2 regions of the Mesorhizobium sp. M0174 genome follow, and region 2 is predicted to be linked to the other one. Evidence: predicted binding sites of a transcription regulator. Region 2 holds the regulator's gene; the other holds the start of a gene.
What was found. Region 2 encodes PhoB, which activates phosphate uptake and scavenging genes when phosphate is short. Its sites were predicted from a motif close to TGTCATNNANCTGTCAT; they were not measured.
Positions count from the first base shown of each region.

Region 1: the regulator PhoB is predicted to act here: its motif matches at 5,347-5,363, upstream of phnF (phosphonate metabolism transcriptional regulator PhnF).

Region 1 covers NZ_JAMYTB010000001.1:20,383-28,231, reverse strand. Annotated here, with positions in the region: gene NKJ13_RS00150 (ABC transporter substrate-binding protein) at 1-840, shown strand, start outside; gene NKJ13_RS00145 (sugar ABC transporter ATP-binding protein) at 945-2,498, shown strand; gene NKJ13_RS00140 (ABC transporter permease) at 2,495-3,460, shown strand; gene NKJ13_RS00135 (zinc-binding alcohol dehydrogenase family protein) at 3,531-4,547, shown strand; gene phnF (phosphonate metabolism transcriptional regulator PhnF) at 4,566-5,309, opposite strand; gene phnG (phosphonate C-P lyase system protein PhnG) at 5,444-5,905, shown strand; gene phnH (phosphonate C-P lyase system protein PhnH) at 5,905-6,516, shown strand; gene NKJ13_RS00115 (carbon-phosphorus lyase complex subunit) at 6,518-7,630, shown strand; gene NKJ13_RS00110 (alpha-D-ribose 1-methylphosphonate 5-phosphate C-P-lyase PhnJ) at 7,627-7,849, shown strand, end outside.
Region 2 covers NZ_JAMYTB010000005.1:143,128-150,976, forward strand. Annotated here, with positions in the region: gene NKJ13_RS12800 (sugar ABC transporter permease) at 1-657, opposite strand, end outside; gene xylF (D-xylose ABC transporter substrate-binding protein) at 800-1,840, opposite strand; gene NKJ13_RS12810 (ROK family protein) at 2,126-3,370, shown strand; gene phoB (phosphate regulon transcriptional regulator PhoB) at 3,380-4,069, opposite strand; gene phoU (phosphate signaling complex protein PhoU) at 4,086-4,793, opposite strand; gene pstB (phosphate ABC transporter ATP-binding protein PstB) at 4,826-5,629, opposite strand; gene pstA (phosphate ABC transporter permease PstA) at 5,626-6,477, opposite strand; gene pstC (phosphate ABC transporter permease subunit PstC) at 6,481-7,470, opposite strand; gene pstS (phosphate ABC transporter substrate-binding protein PstS) at 7,530-7,849, opposite strand, start outside.

The DNA.
Region 1 (7,849 bases), on a different contig from region 2:
GTTCTGGCCGGCGCCCGCAAGGCCGGCAAGGATCTCGGCGTCAACGTGCCGGAGCTCGGCGCCCAGGCCGAGACCGACGTCAACGGCCAGATCTCGATCCTCGAAAATGCCGTCGCCGGTAACCCGGCCGCCGTCGTCATCGCGCCGACCGAAGCCAAGGCGCTCGGCAAGCCGATCGACGAGGCCGCCACCAAGGTCAAGATCATCGGTATCGACTCCGGCGCCGACTCCAAGGCCTTCACCTCGTTCCTGACCACCGACAACATCCAGGGCGGCCGCGTTGCCGCTGACGGCCTTGCCGCAGCCATCGGCGAAGCCAATGGCGGCAAGGTCGAGGGCGACGTCGCCCTGATCACCGCGCTTCCGGGCGCCGGCTCGCTCGAACAGCGCGCCCAGGGTTTTAAGGAACAGCTCGCTGCCAAATATCCGGGCCTCAAGCTGGTCGCCGACAAATACGCCGACGGCCAGGCCACCACCGGCCTCAACATCGCCACCGACCTGATCACCGCCAACCCCAACCTCAAGGGCATCTTCGCCTCCAACCTGATCATGGCGCAGGGCGTCGGTCAGGCGATCGCCGAGAACAGTCTTGCCGGCAAGGTCGGGCTGGTCGGTTTCGACAGCGACGAGAAGCTGATCAAGTTCCTCAACGACGGCGTCATTTCGGCTCTCGTCGTTCAGGATCCGTACCGGATGGGCTATGACGGCATCAAAACGGCGCTCGCCGCCTCGAAGGGCGAGAAGGTCGAGGCCAATGTCGATACCGGCGCCAATTTGGTCACCAAGGCCAACATGAAGGATCCGAAGATCGACGCGCTGCTCAACCCGAAGCTCGACTGAGCATAGCCGCAAGTGAACTGTTTCCGGGGCCTTTTCGCCCCGGAAACATCCCACTCGTGCCAATCGCGAGGCCAATCTTTGGGGGCCAATCTGGGAGGATTGTCATGATGTCGACGGCGCAGGAACTCCATCCGGCCCCAACGCTGGAACCGGGCAGGACCATCCTCGAACTCCGCGGGCTGGAAAAGCGCTATCCCGGCACCCATGCGCTGAAGCCGGTCGATCTCGCCTTCAAGGCCGGCGAGATCCACGCCATCGTCGGCGAGAACGGCGCCGGCAAATCCACCCTGATCAAGCTTCTGACCGGCGTCATGCCGCGCACCTCCGGCGACGTCATCTGGGAGGGCAAGCCTGCCGCATTGGCAACGCCGCATGAGGCGATGGCGCTCGGCATCAATGCCGTGCATCAGGAAGTCGTCCTGTGCCGCCATCTCACCGTCGCCGCCAACATGTTCCTCGGCGAGGAGGATTCCCGCTTCGGCATCCTCCAGCAGCGGGCGATGGTCAGGCAGGCGCAGAAGATCATCGACGATCTCGGCTTCGACCTGCCGGCGCATGTCATGCTGGGTGACCTGACCATCGGCCAGCAGCAGCTGATCGCCGCCGCCCGCGCCACGGTGCGCGGCACCAAATTCCTGATCTTCGACGAACCGACCGCCTACCTCACCCGCAAGGAGGCCGACCAGCTGTTCACGCTGATCCGTCGGCTGAAGGGCGAAGGCGTCACCATCATCTACATCAGCCATCGCATGGAAGAAGTGTTCGAGCTCGCCGACCGCGTCTCGGTGCTGCGCGACGGCACGCTGGTTGGCACCAGGAACATTGCCGAGACCAATGACGCCGAGCTGGTCAAGATGATGATCAACCGCTCGATCGAGCAGGTCTACCACAAGGAGCATTTCACGTTCGGCGCGACCATCGTCGAAGCCAGGAACCTGTCGGGCAAGGGCTTCGAAAATGTCTCGATGTCCGTCCGCGCCGGCGAGATCGTCGGTCTCTATGGCCTGATCGGCGCCGGGCGCAGCGAGTTCGTCACCACGCTCTATGGCCGCCACCGCAAATCGGCCGGGCAGATCCTCTGGGAGGGCAAGGAGGTCAAGGTCAATTCCGAACATGACGCGATCAGGCTCGGCATGGCGCTGGCCCCCGAAAGCCGCCGCGACCAGGGCCTCTGCCTCAACCTGCCGGTCGGGCTCAACCTCAATCTGCCGATCTACAAGCGCATCTCGAGCAATCTGCTGATCTCGCGCGCGCAGGAAAAGGCGCAAGCCGATCGCCAGATCGCTGACCTGCGCATCAAGACGCCGACACGCAGCGCCCTGGCCTCCAGCCTGTCCGGCGGCAACCAGCAGAAGATCGTCATCGGCAAATGGCTCGCCCACGGCGCCAAGCTGTTCATCTTCGACGAGCCTACGGTTGGCGTCGATGTCGGCACCAAGGCCGAGATCTACCGCCTGTTCGGCGCGCTGCTATCCAAAGGAGCCGGCATCATCCTGATCTCGTCCTACCTGCCCGAGGTCTATGAACTCGCCGACACGCTGCATGTGTTCCGGCGCGGCAAACTGGTGGCTACGCACGGGTTTCGGACCGCTGATCACGAGGAGATCCTCACCCAGGCGCTGGCCGAGAAACAAGAAAGACCGGGAGGGAAGATATGAGCACCGAGGCGATCGCTGCCGAAAGGCCGAAACGCAACTACAACGCCCTGTTCGGGCTGACACTGCTGGCGCTGCTGGTTCTTTTGTGGGTCATCCTGTCGGTGGCGACGCCGAGCTTCGCCTCGGCCAACAACATCTCGAACCTGTTACGGCAAGGGTCGATGATCGCCATCCTGGCGGTCGGCCAGACCTTCGTCATCATCACGGGCGGCATCGACCTTTCCGTCGGCGCCGTGGTCGGCTTCGCCACAGTCATCGTCGCGATGCTGATCAACGCCGGCACACCGGTGTTCCTGGCCATCCTGATTACCTTGCTGGTCGGCGTCGCCATCGGCATGTTCCACGGCTTCGGCATCGTCAAGATGGGCCTCCCACCCTTCATCATCACCCTGGCGACGCTGACCTCGCTGCGCGGCATCGGTCTGTTGATGACCAACGGCAACTCGATCTCGATCAACAACGATGCCTTCCAGACGTTCTCGCGCAGTTCCTTCGTCGGCGTCCCCAATCTGTTCTGGATGGTGATCCTGGTCGGCATCCCGGCCTACATCTTCCTGCACCACAGCCGCTGGGGCCGCTATCTGTTCTCGGTCGGCTCCAACGCCGAGGCGTCGCGCCTGTCAGGCGTCAACGTCCAGCGCACCATCTACATGGCCTACACGCTGTCGGGGCTGTGTGCGGCATTCGTCGGCGTGCTTCTCGCCTCGCGCATCGGCATCGGCAATCCGACACAGGCCGAGGGCTGGGAATTGCAGGCGATCGCCTCCTCGGTGATCGGCGGCACCTCGCTGTTCGGCGCTGTCGGCTCAGTGCACGGGCCGCTGCTCGGCGCCTTCATCCTTGCCACCATCAACAACGGCGCCAATCTGCTCAACGTCAACGCCTTCTGGCAGCGCATCATCACCGGTGTGCTGATCATCGTCATCGTCTATTTCGACGGGCTGCGCCGCCGCGGCAAATAGACCGCCTCCCCACAACCGCCGGCCTCGCGACAGCAGAGCCGGCGGTGCCATGAACCGACTGGATTGAAGCATGAAAGCCGTCGTCTGCCGCTCGCCCGGCGAACTTGTCCTCGAAGATCGCCCGGCGCCTGGCGCGCCGCCCGCCGGCTGGGCGCTGGTCGCCGTCAGCCATGTCGGCATCTGCGGCACCGACTATCACATCTTCGAAGGCAAGCACCCGTTCCTCGCCTATCCCCGCACTATGGGCCACGAAGTTTCCGGCACCGTGATCGAGGTTGGTGAGGGCGTCGATCTGGCAATCGGCGAACCGGTGGTCGTCAATCCCTATCTCGCCTGCGGCAAATGCATCGCCTGCCGGCACGGCAAGCCGAATTGCTGCGTCAAGATCGAGGTGCTCGGCGTCCACCGCGACGGCGCCATGTGCGAGCAAATCCTGGTGCCGGCGCAAAATCTTTATCCGGCAAACGGCCTGTCGCTGGCCGATGCTGCTGCCGTGGAATTCCTGGCGATCGGCGCCCATGCCGTGCGGCGCTCGCTGGCTGATCCAGGTGCGCGCACGCTGGTCATTGGCGCTGGCCCGATCGGGCTCGGCACGGCGCTGTTCGCCCGCATCGCCGGGCTCGACGTGACGCTGCTCGACATGAGTGCGGGGAGGCTGAGTTTCGCCGAAAGCGAACTCGGCTTCGCGACCCTCGACGGCTCGCAGGGCGCTGCTGCGGACCTGGTGCGGCAAGCAACCGACGGCGACGGTTTTGACATGGTTTTCGATGCCACCGGCAACACCCAGTCGGTGCAGTCGGCCTTCGCCCATGTCGCGCATGGCGGGGCGCTGGTGCTGGTCAGCGTCGTCAAGGACGACATCGCCTTTTCCGATCCCGAATTCCACAAGCGCGAGATGATGCTGATCGGCAGCCGCAACGCGCTGCGTGCCGATTTCGACCATGTCGCCGCCTCGATCCGCAACGGCGCGGTGCCGTTGGCTAAGCTCGTCACGCACCGCACGACGCTTGGCGAAACGCCGCATGACCTCGCCCGCTGGGCGCATGAGAAGTCCGGCCTGATCAAGGCTGTCATTCAGGTCGGATGATGCCGGGGCTGGCGCATCTCAGAGCGCCGACAGTTTGAGCTCGATCCGCTCGGCCGGGAAGCGCGACTCCGAAAACTGGATCGGCTGACCGTCGGGCGTGACGTTGACGGCGACCGTCACCAGCACGATGGCGCCGGGCTGCAGGTCGAGGTCCGCAAGGTCGGCGGCATCGGCATGGCGCGCCGACAGCACCGTCGATTGCCGGAGATAGTCGCTGACGCCGAAGCGTGCCAGCGATGCGGTGATCGAACCCGTTTCCGCCATGGCAGCATCGATCCCGGCAAAGCGCCTGGCATCGAACCAGCCGGCAGCGCGGGACACCGGCATTCCATCGGCTTCGCCGCGCGTTTCCAGGCGTATCACGTCGACCCCCTTTGCAAGGCCTAAGCTCTCTGCGACACGACGGTTGGCAGGCTCGACCGATGACGCAAGCAAGGTGATATGCCGCTCGGACGCCTGTCCTTGCAATCCCTCCGAAAAGCGGGTGCGGGCGCCGATCGGATATGACAGCCGCCTGCGCGACAGCACGAAGGTGCCCCGCCCCTGCTCTGCCCTGAGCACACCCTCCTGCACCAGCGCTGCAATGGCGCTGCGGACGGTGTGGCGGTTGACGCCATAGCGCTCGGCAAGTGCCACCTCCGGCGGCAACGCCGCATTTTCGGGAAAATCGCCGACGGCAATCGAATGCAGGATCCGATCGGCGATCTGCCGCCACAGCGCGACACCGCTGCGCCGCTCGATGCTGTTGGCTTGTCCGATCATTTTCTGCCCCAACCTTTGCGCCCCCTCTTCTCGCCCTTGTCATGCACCCGTCATAGACACGCATTAGATAATAGATATAATTTGTATAATTGTCTATATCAATAGACAAATTTCAATGCAAGGGAGTGTTAACCATGCGAGGACAGGAAGCGCGCGATCAGGCTGGGCGCAAGGCCGTTATGGCAACGCTGGCGCAATCGACCAGCGACGATATCGTCCGTCTGTGGAACGAAGCCGGCCTGCCTTCTGAGGCGGAACTCCTGCGCGGCCCCGAAACCGGCCTGGTCACCGTGCGTGGCCGCATCGGTGGCGGCGGCGCGCCGTTCAACGTTGGCGAGGCGACGGTCACCCGCGCCACCGTCCGGCTCGCCTCCGGACAGGTCGGCCACTGCTATGCGCTCGGCCGCGACAAGCAGAAGGCAAGGCTGGCGGCAATCGCCGACGCGCTCTGGCAGGACCCGGCTCACCGCAACGAGGTCGAGGCCAGGCTCGTCGCGCCCTTGCGGACGGCACTGGCCAAGGCCCGTGACCAGCGCCGCGCCGAGACGGCGGCGACCAAGGTCGATTTCTTCACCATGGTACGCGGAGAAGACTGATGGACATCGTAACCCAAGCGATCGAAGGCGGCTTTGCCGATCCGGTGTTCGACGCCCAGACGGTCTTCCGGGCAGTGATGGACGCGATGGCGCGGCCGGGCACACTGCAGCCCCTGCCGGTCTTTACCCATCCACCGACGCCGCTGTCAGCCACCGCGGGCGCCATTGCGCTGGCGCTGTGCGATAACGACACGCCGCTCTGGCTCGACCCCGCCTTGCAGGCTTCGGCGACGGTGAAATCCTGGCTTGGCTTCCATACCGGCGCGCCGCTCGCCAACACCCCGGCCGACGCGCATTTCGCGCTGATCGCCACGCCGGCCGAGATGATGGCGCTCGACGGGTTTTCGCAAGGCACCCAGGATTATCCCGATCGCTCCACGACGCTGATCCTCGAGGTCAGCGATCTTGTCTCCGGCGCTCCGCTGCTGCTCGAAGGCCCGGGCATCGAGAAGACGGCGACGATCGCGCCGGCGCAAATGCCGCGTCATTTCGTCGAGCAATGGAAGCAGAACAACCAGCGCTTTCCGCGTGGCGTCGATATCATCCTCGCCACGTCCGACGCGATTGCCTGCCTGCCGCGCACGACGCGCATCAAGACGATGGAGGCGTAGGATGTATGTCGCGGTAAAGGGTGGCGAAGCGGCCATTCGCAACGCCCACAAACTGCTCGCCGACCGCCGGCGCGGCGATCGTTCGGTGCCCGCACTTCGCCTCGACCAGATCGTCGAGCAACTGGCGCTCGGCGTCGACCGGGTAATGAGTGAAGGTTCGCTCTACGACAGGGAATTGGCGGCACTCGCCATCGTCCAGGCGCGCGGCGACATGATCGAGGCGATCTTCCTCATTCGCGCCTATCGCACCACGCTGCCGCGCTTCGGCTACACCAAGGCGGTCGACACAGGCACGATGCTGGTCGAGCGGCGGGTGTCGGCGACCTACAAGGACCTGCCCGGCGGCCAGTTGCTCGGCCCGACTTTCGACTACACCCACCGGCTGCTCGATCCCGAGCTTGCCGCAGGCGGCGAAGTCGCCGAGCCGGAGCAGCGTGCCGGCGAGGCGGAAGCCATGCCGCGCGTGTCGGCGATCCTCGCCCGCGAGGGCCTGATCGAATCCGACGGCGACATGCCTGAAGATCATGTCCCCGGCGACATCACCCGCGAGCCGCTCGAATTCCCGATGGCGCGCGACATCCGCCTGCAGGCGTTGTCGCGCGGCGATGAGGGGTTTTTATTGGCGCTCGGCTATTCCACCCAGCGCGGCTATGCGCGCAACCATCCCTTCGTCGGCGAGGTCCGTATCGGTAAGGTCGAACTGGAACTGGACGTGCCGGAACTGCCCTTTGCCGTGCCGCTCGGCAGCATCCGCGTCACCGAATGCCAGATCGTCAATCAGTTCAAGGGCTCGGCCAAGGCGCCGCCGCAATTCACCCGCGGCTACGGCCTCGTCTTCGGCCAGAGCGAGCGCAAGGCGATGGCCATGGCGCTATGCGACCGCGCGCTGCGTGCCTCGGAGTTGGGTGAGGATGTCGTCGCCGCCGCCCAGGACGAGGAGTTCGTCATCTCGCATTCCGACAATGTCCAGGCGACCGGCTTCGTCGAGCATCTGAAGCTGCCGCACTATGTCGATTTCCAGGCCGAGCTCGACCTCGTGCGCCGCATGCGCGCCGAGCACGACGCCCGCGAAAACGCCGGCAAGGCCGAAGAGAAGAGAGAGGCCGCGGAATGACCGCACAACCAACCGACATCGCCACCTACAACTTCGCCTATCTCGACGAGCAGACCAAGCGGATGATCCGCCGGGCGATCCTCAAGGGTATCGCCATCCCTGGCTACCAGGTGCCGTTTGCCTCGCGCGAAATGCCGATGCCCTATGGCTGGGGCACCGGCGGTGTGCAGGTCACCGCTTCGATCATTGGCCCGGATGATGTGCTCAAGGTCATCGACC
Region 2 (7,849 bases):
GATCCAGCTCCATCGCGCGCCGATCGAACCCGCCGGCCCACCGCCCATCAGCTGGAACGTGGCATCAAGCGGCGCAATCGTCTGACCGCTGGCGACCCACCATGCGGCACCCCGCCAGACCAGAAGGCCGCCCAGCGTCACGATGAAGGCCGGCACCTCGAGATAAGCGATGATGTATCCCTGGAACGCTCCGATCAGAAGGCCGAGCGCCAGGCCAATGGCCAGCGCCAGGATCCAGATCCAGGGGTTGCCGAGTTGCAGACCGATCATTCGCACCAGGAAATGCACCTGCGCAAAGCCCATGACCACGCCGATCAGGCCTTCGGCGGAACCGACCGACAGGTCGATATTGCGCATGACGATAACCAGCACCATTCCGGCGGCCATTATGGCCACGGCGGAAGTCTGCACCGAGAGGTTCCAGAGATTGCGTGGCGTCAGGAAGGTCCGGCTGTCGAAGTCGAACGGATTGACGCCGAGCCGTACGCTGGAAACGACATGCAGGCCGATCCAGATGACCAACAGCGCGCCGACCATGCCGAGCATGCGGGTGTCGATCTCGGTTGCCTTGAGAAATCGGGCAACGATGCCGAGCTCGGATTCCCGCGCCCGGTCTGCCGTGCTGTCGACCGGCGTGTTGGAAGTCGTGTCGGTCATGATGTTTCTCCCGCCGGGTTGCCGTCTGCCGCGGATGCCGGAAGCAGCCTAGAAGTTATCCGCCGGAAGCGGAAAAACAATTCTTTTTGAAAAAACGCCGCGGCGAGCGGCCGCGGCGTTCGGGCTTCTCGGAAACGTCGGCTCAGTTGCAGACCGCAACAGTGCCAGCCGCCACGCCGGCGCAGACCTCTTCTTTCTTGATCCAGCCGGCGTCGATGACGACGTTGAGGTTATCCTTGGTGATGGCGACCGGAGTCAGGAACAGCGACTTGACCGTGTTGCCGCCGGGCGTGGTGAAATCCTTCACGCCGGCAATGTCGGTCATCTGCTTGCCGTCGGCAAGCTGCGAGGCGATCTCGGCGGCGTTCTTACCGAGCTCGCGCGCGTCCTTCCACACCGACACGGTCTGTGTGCCAAGCGCGATGCGGTTCAGTGCGGCGTGGTCGCCGTCCTGGCCCGAGACCGGAACCGATCCGGCCAGCCCTTGCGCCGTCAGCGCGGCGACGACGCCACCGGCGGTGCCGTCATTGGCCGCGACCACGGCATCGACCTTGTTGTCGTTGGCGGTCAGGAACTGTTCCATGTTCTTCTGAGCGTTGGCCGGCAGCCAGCCGTCCGTATAGGCCTCGCCGACATTCTTGATCTTGCCGCTGTCGATGGCCTCCTTCAGCACCTCCATCGAACCGGCAAACAGGAAATCGGCATTCGGATCGGAACCCGAACCCTTGATGAAGACGTAGTTGCCTTCCGGCTTCACCTTGAAGACTTCGCGGGCCTGCATGCGGCCGACTTCCTTGTTGTCGAAGGTCAGATAGAACACGTCCTTGTTCTCGATCAGCCGGTCATAGCCGACGACCGGGATGCCTTCGTCCAGTGCCTTCTGCACGGCCGGCCCGATGGCCGAGGCATCCTGTGCCAGGATGATCAGCGCATTGGCACCCTGCGAGATCAGGCTCTCGACGTCGGTGAGCTGCTTGCCGGGGTTGGACTGTGCGTCGGCGGAAATATACTTGTCGCCGGCGGCCTCGATGGCCGCCTTCATTGCGGCCTCGTCGGTCTTCCAGCGCTCTTCCTGGAAGTTCGACCAGGAAACGCCGATGACCTTGTCTTTCGCCTGCGCCACCGACGCCAGCGCCAGCGTCATGGCGACACCCGCCAGAATGGCGGTCGTGAATTTCTTCATCATATCCTCCCTGCGCCGCGTACGGCGTGACCAATTGGCTCAAAGACCAGCTTAGAAGCTCTAATTTTTTCGAGCCTCGAAAAAATACTGGCCCGATCTCCGGCTGCTGTCAACATCGATTCTGATGGATTTTGATGACTGTGCGAGTTTTTTCGAGCGTCGGAATAAACGATGACAGCGCCACCTGCATCTGACACTATTTGCCGCATCCGACACTATTTGTCGGACATTACCGACGGCTTCCGGTTCATGAGCGGCCGCGGCAACCGGGAGGAAAGCAAAACGATGTCGGTCGGAATCCGCCATGACGATTTGCGCCGGCGCAACCGGGCGATGGTGATCTCGGCGGTGCGCCGGGCCGGCCAGCCATCGCGTACGGAGATCGCAGCCACCACCGGCCTCAGTCATTCAACCATATCGGCGATCTCCTCCGACCTGATACGGGAAGGCATCCTCGCCGAGAGCAAGGCAAGTGAGCCCGTTTCGTTGAAACGCGGTCGTCCACAGGTCGGCCTCGCCCTCAACCCGGAAGCGGCGGCGGTGCTGACCGTGGTGTTGTCACTGAATTTCCTGTCGGCCGCCATTATCGACTATGCGGGACAGGTGGTCGCCGAGGAACAGCGCCGGCTGGACACGCTGACCATGCCGCGCGACGAGCTGATCCGCGAATGCATGGCCATCGTCCGGCGCCGGCTTGAGGACCCAGACCTTGACGTCCGCAGTGTCGCCCGCATCGCCCTGGCGATTCAGGGCATTACCGACTCCCCTGCACGCGCCATGCTGTGGTCGCCGATCACGCCGCAGACCGACATCGCCTTTGCCGACATGCTGGAGGACGAATTCGGCATCCCGGCCACGGTGGAGAACGACTGCAATATGATGGCGGTGGCTTTGCGCTGGCGCAATCCGGATCGCTATCGCGACGACTTCATCGCCATCCTGCTTTCGCATGGCATCGGTATGGGGCTTGTGCTGAAGGGCGAACTGTTCACCGGGACGCATTCCTCGGGCGGCGAATTTGGCCACATGATCCATCGTCCGGGCGGCGCGCTCTGCCGTTGCGGGCGGCGCGGCTGCATCGAAGCCTATGCCGGCAACTATGCCATCTGGCGCAACGCCAGGCAGATGAGCGAAGACAGCGAACCTATCGCCGACGTCAGCGACGCCGACATGCGCGCGCTGGCCGCCCGCGCGCGCGAGAAGGATGGGCCGGAACGCGAGGCCTACCGCAAGGCCGGCGAAGCGCTGGGTTTCGGTCTCGGCTCGCTGTTCGCGCTGATCGATCCGGCACCGGTCGCGATGGTCGGCGCCAGTGCCGCTGCCTTCGATCTGATCGAGCCGGCCTTGCGCAAGGCAATCGCCCAGACCGCCGGCGGCCAGCACTCGGGCTCGATCTCCTTCGATACCGAGCCGAACGAATTGCCGCTGATCCGCGAAGGCTGCGCGATGCGGGCGTTAAGCTTCGTCGACCAGGAGATTTTCGCGCCGGGCGCGCAAATGAGGCCCGGCGTCAGAAAGAACGTCGCCTGACCAGGCGGGTCAATCTTCCCTGATCGCATAGCCGGCACCGCGGATGGTGCGGATGACATCCGGCATGCGGCCGTTATTGACGGCTTTGCGCAGCCGCCCGACATGGACGTCGACGGTGCGTTCGTCGATGTAGATCGTCTCGCCCCAGACATTATCGAGCAACTGGCTACGCGAGAAGACGCGGCCCGGATGCCGCATCATGAACTCGAGCAGTCGGAATTCGGTCGGCCCGAGCCGGATCTCGCTCTTCTTGCGATAGACCCTGTGCGATTCGCGATCGAGCACGATGTCGCCGACCTTCAACACGCTGGACAGCACTTCCGGCTTGGCGCGCCGCAGCAGCGCCTTGACCCTGGCCATGAATTCCGGCGTCGAAAACGGTTTGACCAGATAGTCGTCGGCGCCGGTCGAAAGACCGCGCACCCGGTCGCTCTCCTCGCCGCGCGCGGTCAGCATGATGATCGGCAGCCGCTCGGTTTCGGGGCGCACGCGCAACCTGCGGCAGAGCTCGATGCCGGAAACCGCCGGTATCATCCAGTCGAGCACCAGAAGGTCGGGCACATTTTCCTGCAAACGGATCTCGGCTTCGTCGCCGCGTGTCACCACCTCGACCTGGTAGCCTTCGGATTCGAGATTGTAGCGGAGCAGCACGCCCAACGGCTCCTCGTCCTCCACCACCATTATGCGTGGTGCGATCATCGGCTGGGCACCCCCATCATGTCACCGGCGCGGACATTGTCGTTTCGTCCTGCTTCGGACGATTGACGGGCAATTGCTCGCCGGTCAGCACATAATACGCATTCTCGGCGATGTTGGTGACATGGTCGCCGATCCGCTCGAGATTCTTGGCGCAGAACAGCAGATGCGTGCAAGCGGTGATGTTGCGCGGATCTTCCATCATGTAGGTTAACAGCTCGCGGAACACGGACGTGTATTTGACGTCGATACGCTCGTCGGCGGCGCGCAGCTTGGCCAACGCGGCCGCATCGCCTGCGGCATATTCCTCGATGACGCCCTGCACTTGGATGAGCACCAGCTGCGCCATCGCATCGATGGAATGCGATAGGTCGCGCGGCGTGACGCTGAGGCCGACCGCGCTCACACGCTTGGCGATATTCTTGGCAAGGTCGCCGATGCGTTCGAGGTCGCCGGCCATGCGGATCGCTCCGACGACATGGCGCAGATCGTGAGCCATTGGCTGGCGCTTGGCGATCAGGGTGATGGCGCGATCGTCCAGTTCGCGTTGACGCGCGTCCATGATGGCGTCGTCGGAGACGACGCGCTGCGCCAGCACGTTGTCGGAATTCAACAGGGCCTTGGTCGCCCCGCCGACCATCGAACCGGCGAGGTCGGCCATGTCGCGGATCAGCTTACTGATCTGCTCGAGATCCTCGTCGAAAGAAGCGACTGTGTGTTCGCCCATGGTCCTGTCCTCATATGCATGATCGGAACGGCTCAGCCGAAGCGGCCGGTGATGTAGTCCTGCGTGCGCTTCTCGCGGGGCGATGTGAAGATCTTCTCAGTCCGGTCGAACTCGACCAGTTCACCCAGATACATGAAGGCGGTCTGGCGCGACACGCGCGCCGCTTGCTGCATGTTGTGGGTGACGATGACGATCGTGTAGTCGGCTTGCAACTCGTCGATCAGTTCCTCGATCTTGGCCGTCGACAGCGGGTCGAGGGCCGAAGCCGGTTCGTCGAGCAGAATGACTTCCGGCTTCACTGCCACGGTGCGCGCGATGCAGAGCCGCTGCTGCTGGCCACCGGACAGGCTCAACCCGCTGGCGTTTAGCTTGTCCTTGACCTCGCTCCACAGCGCGGCCCGCTTCAACGCTTGCTCGACGCGGCCGTCCATCTCGGACTTGCCGAGATTCTCGTAGAGCCTGACGCCGAATGCTATGTTCTCGTAGATCGACATCGGGAACGGCGTCGGCTTCTGGAACACCATGCCGATCTTTGTCCTGAGGAGGTTGAGATCCTGCGACCGGTCGAGAATGTTCTTGCCGTCGAGCAGCACCTGGCCCTCGGCGGTCTGTTTCGGGTAGAGCTCGTAGATGCGGTTGAAGACGCGCAGCAGCGTCGATTTCCCGCAACCCGAAGGGCCGATGAAGGCTGTGACGCTGCGCTCGGGCAGCGACAGGCTGATGTCCTTCAGCGCCTTACTCTGGCCGTAGTAGAAGTTGAGGTTCTTGACCTCGATCTTCGTCTTCTCGGTGACCGTTTCGGTCATCGTCATGTCTGGGGACAACATCTGTGTCATCTGTCCTCTCTGCGTCCGGTAAGGCTGCGGGCGAGGATGCTCAAGCCCAGAACCGTCAGGGTGATTATGAGTGCGCCGGTCCACGCCAGTTGCTGCCATTCCTCGTAAGGGCTGAGAGCGAACTGGAAGATGGTCACCGGCAGGCTGGCCATCGGCGCGTTGATATTGCTGCTCCAGAACTGGTTGTTGAGCGCGGTGAAAAGCAGCGGCGCCGTCTCGCCGGAAATGCGTGCTATCGCCAGCAATATGCCGGTGACGATGCCGGACAATGCGGCGCGGTAGGCGACCGAACGGATCACCACCCAGCGTGGCGCGCCGATCGCGGCACCGGCTTCACGCAACGCGTTCGGCACCAGGTTGAGCATGTCTTCAGTGGTGCGCACGACCACCGGAATGACCAGGATGGCAAGCGCCACGGCGCCGGCAATGGCCGAGAAATGTCCCATTGGCCGCACCATCAATTCATAGACGAACAAGCCGATGATGATCGACGGCGCCGACAACAGGATGTCGTTGATGAAGCGGACGACGGTGGTGATGCGCGAAAAGCGTCCATACTCGGCCATGTAGGTTCCCGCCAGCACGCCGATCGGCGTGCCGACGACAACGGCGATGATCGTCATCAGCAGGCTGCCCGCGATGGCATTGAGCAGGCCGCCGGCTTCGCCCGGTGGTGGCGTCATCTCGGTGAAGACCGCGAACGAAAGCCCGGCTGTGCCCTTATAGACCAACGCACCGAGAATGAGCGCCAGCCAGGCAAGTCCGATGCCGGCGGCGACGACGCAAAGCGCCATCATCACCGAATTCCTGGCTTTGCGGCGGCTGTGGAGCGATGAGGATGTCGACATCGGTCAGGCTCCCGTACGGGCGTCGATCCGCATCAGCATATAGCGGGCGGCGGCAAGGATCAGGAAGGTGATGACGAACAGGATCAGGCCGAGCGCGACCAGCGAGGAGGTGTAGAGGTCGCCGTCGGCCTCGGTAAATTCATTGGCGATGGTCGCCGAGATCGTCGTGCCCGGTGCGAACAGGGAGGCACTGATGCGATGCGCGTTGCCGATGACGAAAGTCACCGCCATGGTTTCGCCGAGTGCCCGGCCGAGGCCAAGCATGACGCCGCCCATGATGCCGATGCGGGTATAGGGAATGACCACGCGCCGGGTCACTTCCCAGGTCGTGCAACCGATGCCGTAGGCCGATTCCTTCAGCACCGCCGGCACCGTATCGAAGACATCCTTGGTGATCGAGGTGATGAAGGGCAACACCATTATGGCGAGGATCAGCGCCGAGGTCAGAAGGCCGATGCCGTAAGGAGGGCCGGCGAAAAGGCTGGATAGTCCCGGCACGCCGTGGAAGATGTTGATGATGAAGGGCTGTATCGTCGTCTGCAGGAATGGCGCGAACACGAACAGGCCCCAGATACCATAGATGATCGAGGGAATGCCGGCCAATAGCTCGACCGCTATGCCGATCGGGCGCCTGAGCGGGCGCGGGCAGAGCTCGGTGAGAAAGATCGCAATGCCGATGCCGATCGGAACCGCGATCAGGATGGCGATGGCCGCCGTCACCAGGGTGCCGTAGATCGGCGCCAGTGCGCCAAATTTTTCCGTGACCGGATTCCAGCTCTCAGTCGTCAGGAAAGAAAAGCCGAAGGACGACAGCGCCTGCCATGAGCCGGCAAACAGCGAGATCGCGACACCGCCGAGGATGACCAGCACAAGGATTGCGGAAGCGCGGGTGAGTCCGCGAAATATGGCATCTGTGAGCGCGAAGCGCCGCACCGTAGCGTCCCTGGCCCGGGCTGCTGCAGATGATGGCATGGCATCGGAAGCGATGGTCATTGGGTCCTCGCGATTAAAGGCAACAGGGAGGGCGCCGTCGACGCCCTCCCTGGAGGAGATTACATAGCCGAGTAGAGCGGCTTGCCATCGTCGCCGACGACTTCCTTGGCCCACATGGCCTTGACGCTCTCAACCACCTTGTCGGGCATCGGAACGTAGTCCAGCTCGCCGGCCATCTCGTCGCCCTTGTCATACGCCCAGGCGAAGAATTTGAGCGCTTCGCCGGTGGTCGCGGCGTCGTCCGGCTTCTTATACAGGAGGATCCACGTCGCCGCCGTCATCGGCCAGGACTCGGCGCCCGGCTCATTGGCGAGGATCACCCCATAGCCCGGCTGCGAGCTCCAGTCGGCATTGGCCGCTGCCGCCGAGAACGCGGCTG